DNA from 2 places in the Enterococcus sp. UD-01 genome. Region 1 is predicted to be linked to the other one. Evidence: riboswitches for the same ligand, from Rfam matches in the RefSeq annotation. Region 1 holds a riboswitch; the other holds the start of a gene.
What was found. A riboswitch is a leader RNA that binds a small molecule or an ion and turns the genes downstream of it on or off. The one in region 1 is predicted to bind FMN.
Positions count from the first base shown of each region.

Region 1 (2,456 bases):
CATGAAATCGACAAAGTATATGTCGCAAAGGTCAAAGGTTTAGCCAAAAAGCATGACTTACAGCCGCTGACGAAAGGAATTAAAATTGACGGATATAAAACTGCTCCGGCCGGCGTTCAAATTATTTCAGTTGATCTTAAAACCAATACAAGTATCGTAGAGCTGACCATTCATGAAGGACGTAATCATCAAGTGAAAAAAATGCTACAGTCCGTAGGTTATCCGGTGCAGAAATTAAAACGCGAAAGATACGGTGACTTAACTTTAAAAGGATTAAGACCCGGAGAATATCGCAACTTAAATAAAAAAGAAATCAGCACATTATTAAATCAAGCCAAATAAGCGCAAGAAAGAGGTTGAACCAAAAGTCGGTTAGGTTCGAGCAATTGGAGTAAAAGACGACCAATATGTTTTTTATATTGATCAAATTTTATGAAATTGCCGAAGAACCTGACTTTGGGCCACCGTTTATTCGTAAGTAGTGGGCGGGACAAGACTGTTTTTTAGTTTTATCTTGCCCACTTCTTTTGTAAGTAAAAATGTGAAAGACGTAACTATTGCATTTTCCGTAAAAAGTTGTATACTGTACATGTACAAAAATTTAATAAAGGTTCGTCTTCAGGGGCAGGGTGTAATTCCCGACCGGTGGTATAGTCCACGACCTACTTTTTAAGTAGTTGAATTGGTGTAATTCCAATACCGACAGTATAGTCTGGATAAAGAAGATAGGGCTTATTTGAATGGATCTATTTCAGATAAGATAACTCTACTCTATTTTTCCCTGCGAAAAATAGAGTTTTTGTTTTGTGGCAAACTGAATAGGTTGATTTAGAAAAGTTCGTTTGAAGATGGGTCCTTAACAGGAGGATTTCATATGAGAAACACCAAGGTACAAAAAATGGTCAGCATTGCCATGCTGGCAGCAATCGGTGCAGTTTTACAATTCGTGGCTTTTCCGATTATTCCATCACTAAGCTTTTTAAAAATTGATTTTAGTGATATTCCAGTTATGATCAGCATGTTTTTGTTTGGTCCGCTGGCAGGAGTAACTACAGCTTTTATTCGTTCCATTATTCATTTGTTTACGACTGGAGCTACCCCACAAAATTTTGTAGGAGATATTACCAGCTTTTTAGCTTCTACAGTGTTTACACTACCGATGTACTATTTCTTTAAACGCGGAAGTCAAAAATTTTCAAACAAAGCGTTAGGCATTATTACCGGAATTGCAGCCTTAACTATTTTTATGAGTGTCGGTAATTATTTTGTGATTACACCACTTTATCTAAAATTATTTGGCGTAACGGCGGATCAATTTTTAGGCATGTCCTTAGCTAAATATGTAACAATTGGTATTTTACCATTTAATTTGATTAAAGGAGCTATTGTCAGTGCAGTCTTTCTTGTGTTGCATGCGAAGCTTTTACCATGGCTGTCTAAAAAACAGTACCACTTAAATCATAAAGAAACACTTTTAAAATAAATAGAAACAAAGAGGACGGGACAAAACTAAAAAACAGTTTTGTCCCGCCACTACTTACGAATAAACGGTGGCCGAAAGTCAGGTTCTTCGGCAATTTCATAAAAGACGATCAATATAAAAAGCATATTGGTCGTCTTTTACTCCAATTGCTCGAACCTAAACGACTTTTGGCTCAACCTTTTTTCTTGTCGTTAAATGGTATTATTTGTAAGGAATGGATAAAAGAGAGGAGTCTTATTCTATGAAGCAAAAGCTAAGACGCATTCTGCTCATTGTACTGGGTATCATAATTGGTTTAGCAGCAATTGGCATCTTTTATATTCGTACCCAAACATATCAGCCCACTACCCAGGCACAAGCGAGCGCGGAGCAAGCCAAGTCGCTTGATGGAACGCTTGTTTTTAAAGGAAAATCTGAGCAACCGGCAGTAATATTTTATCAGGGTGCTTTAGTGGATAATGCTAGTTACAGTCTTTGGGCTGAGAAAATCGCTGAAAAAGGCTATACAGTTTATTTACCGAAAGCGCCGTTTAATTTAGCTATTTTGGGTGAAAACAATGCTGAAAAAATCATCAAGGAAAATCATATCAAAAAATATGTGATTGGTGGTCATTCTCTAGGGGGAGTCATGGCTAGTCGTTTTGCGGCCGAGCACCTGACTGATCAAAGTTTAGACGGTGTCTTTTTTTTGGCCAGCTATCCCGAAGCAAAAGGCGATCTATCTGCCTTTAAAGGTGGTGTGCTGTCGTTAACAGGTAGCCAAGATGGCGTGCTTAACCGTAAATCTTATGACAAAGGAAAAGCATTTTTACCAGAACAGACTATTTATACAGAAATTAATGGCGGAAATCATGCTGGCTTTGGCAGCTATGGCGAACAAAAAGGTGACAATCCGGCTGAGATATCCAATGAAGAACAGCAAGCTGCTATTGCTGATCAGCTGGTTCACTGGCTGCAACAGCTTGACTAAAAA
Region 1 covers NZ_JBIYEU010000001.1:200,950-203,405, forward strand. The annotation lists gene ABH902_RS01060 (pseudouridine synthase) at 1-342, shown strand, start outside; FMN riboswitch at 611-731, shown strand; gene ABH902_RS01065 (ECF transporter S component) at 875-1,483, shown strand; gene ABH902_RS01070 (alpha/beta hydrolase) at 1,725-2,453, shown strand.

Region 2 (2,456 bases), on a different contig from region 1:
CGCAGCGCACGTTCTAAATTAACCTCTGAGCCAACCTTTAAAAGTGAAAATGTAGTTCTCTGAAAGGTTTCCGGCATAATGTCTACGGTAAAATCCTGTCCTGTTTTTTCAATTGCGGTTAAACAAGTACCATTTATCGCCATACTGTCACCAACCTGATAATCCGAGAGTAATTTCTCCGAAGCACTGCAGGTTAATTGGATTGTATGAGCTTGTCGCTGCAGCTTTTTCACACAGCCCTTTTCCTGAATTAATCCGGTAAACATGACGTTTGCCTCCTTCCACTGATCCGTAAATCTGCACCTATTTGTGTTATTTTTACATCTGTTAATTCACTTAGCTGCTCTACTTCTCTTTCACTGCCAAAGCTGCTCAAGCCGGCGCCGCCCATCACCTTAGCCGCTACATAAGTAATCACTTCATCCCAATAACCGCTGGCTAAAAAGGCATCATGAATCCTTGCACCACCTTCTACATACAGTGCTTGAAGCTTTCTTTTAGTTAACTCTTTAATGACCTGTTCAATCGTAACCTGCGGCAGACAAATCACTTCTACATGTGGCGGTAGTGGCTGTTGAGCCGGCTGTTCAGTAAAAATCCAAACCGGCACTTTTGAGCCTTGAAAAAGCTTTAGCCGTGGTTGAGCCAAAATCCGGCCGCGCCGATCCAACACAATTCGTACAGGAGGGAATTCCGGTGTTCCAACAGCCAGCAATTCCGGGTCATCCGTCAATACCGTTTGGCTGCCGACTAAAATTCCTTGATACGCTAAGCGCTCTTCATGTACCTTTTGCCACACTGCTTTTCCAGTGATCGCTGTTCTTTTTTGATTCATTGCAATGCGGCCGTCTAAAGTGATCGCTTGCTTTAAAGCAATATAAGGACGCTGCGTTTGATAAAAGAAATTGTAAAACGGATTTAATTGCCGAACCTTTTCTTCTGCTACTCCCACAATTACCTCTACGCCGCTTTCTTCTAAAAATGCCTTGCCTTTTCCGCGAACCAAAGGGTTGGGATCAAGCTGTCCAATAACCACTTTTTTAATACCACTGTCGATAATTAGCTGTGAACATGGCGGCTGCTTCCCAAAATGATTACACGGCTCCAAAGTGACATACAAAGTTGAATTGATTAGTTCTTCGGAGGATTGACATTGCTCAATAGCATTTTTTTCAGCATGATTCTGACCATATTTCAGGTGGGCGCCCTTTGCAATTACGTGGTTGTCTTTGACTAGTACAGCGCCAACCAAGGGATTGGTAAATGTCTGATTTAAGCCCTTTTTCGCTTCTTCTATGGCCAATTCCATAAATTCTTGATGCATCAAATCCTCCTTTCCATAAAAAAAATGCCACGTGAAAACATTCACGAGGCATGCACAAACAAGACCTGCAAAAGAGGCCAGTGGCTATAGTAAGCCCTTGCTCTTTTGTGGTTTTCTTCTCTCATCCAGACTTTAACTGTCGGTGCCAGAGTCTCACTGGCTCCACCGCTTACGCGGGTCACGGACTTCAAGCAAAGCTTGTCACCGTCGGTCGGGAATTACACCCTGCCCCGAAGAATACTATTCAATTCGCTAAAATCATAACGCATAATTTTATGTCCGTCAATAGTTAAAATGTAAAGAAAAGAATACTCAATCAAATTATTTATGCGATTCTTTACCATAATGCTCAATATATTCAATCAATTCAATCCACTTTTCGGTCGTCTGAAAGCTATTCCATTTAAAGAATTGTACCTTGCTGTTTTGCTGTAAAAATTTTTGCCGATCCACTGGATAATCTGTTAAGACAATCTCTGCATTTTCCTCTACAAAAACGATGCGGTCATTAAATAATTGCTTGATGCGCTTCTTTTGTTTGGCATCTTGAATTTTACCAAACTTAGATTCGTGGAACACTCGAATTGGTTTCGAAGAATTCTGCAGTAAAAGAGACAAAAGCATCGTATATTGAAAAATCAAGCGGTCATTTGCCTTGTAAAGCTCAATAAAGGTCGCCGACTGCTCACATAAAAAAGTAAACATTTCTTTGACCTTAAGATATAAAACAGGAAATACTCTGACATAATCTTCTTCCGTTGTTGTTTTGCCGAAGGCATCAATTTTAGTGGGCGAAGCAAAAACAATCGATGTCGAATGCATAATTAAGGTATTCACAATCAAATAATTCTGCTCTTTAATCGTCAACGGCAAGCCAAAATATTCCTGCGCGGTCTACGCAAACAGGCGGGTCGCCTGACAAATTTCTTTGGATTGTCGACTTGGTAAAAGCTGTTCCGGTACTTCTGTCGGCAAATAGGTTGTAATGACGGAAAACATGTAATATAAAAAGCGGTATTCGGTTTCTGGAATGGGAATATTTAAATAGTTTTCTGAAAAAATCGGTGTAAGAATGGAGCGTTTAAAATAATCGTAAGGGATGTACACATGGTAAAGTTCTTCCATCTCTGAG
Region 2 covers NZ_JBIYEU010000014.1:99,495-101,950, forward strand. The annotation lists gene ABH902_RS11930 (riboflavin synthase) at 1-266, opposite strand, end outside; gene ribD (bifunctional diaminohydroxyphosphoribosylaminopyrimidine deaminase/5-amino-6-(5-phosphoribosylamino)uracil reductase RibD) at 251-1,324, opposite strand; FMN riboswitch at 1,434-1,566, opposite strand; gene ABH902_RS11940 (hypothetical protein) at 1,646-2,197, opposite strand; gene ABH902_RS11945 (helix-turn-helix domain-containing protein) at 2,219-2,456, opposite strand, start outside.
Region 2: it holds a riboswitch for FMN, as region 1 does, so the genes downstream of both, ribD (bifunctional diaminohydroxyphosphoribosylaminopyrimidine deaminase/5-amino-6-(5-phosphoribosylamino)uracil reductase RibD) here and ABH902_RS01065 (ECF transporter S component) in region 1, are expected to answer to the same signal.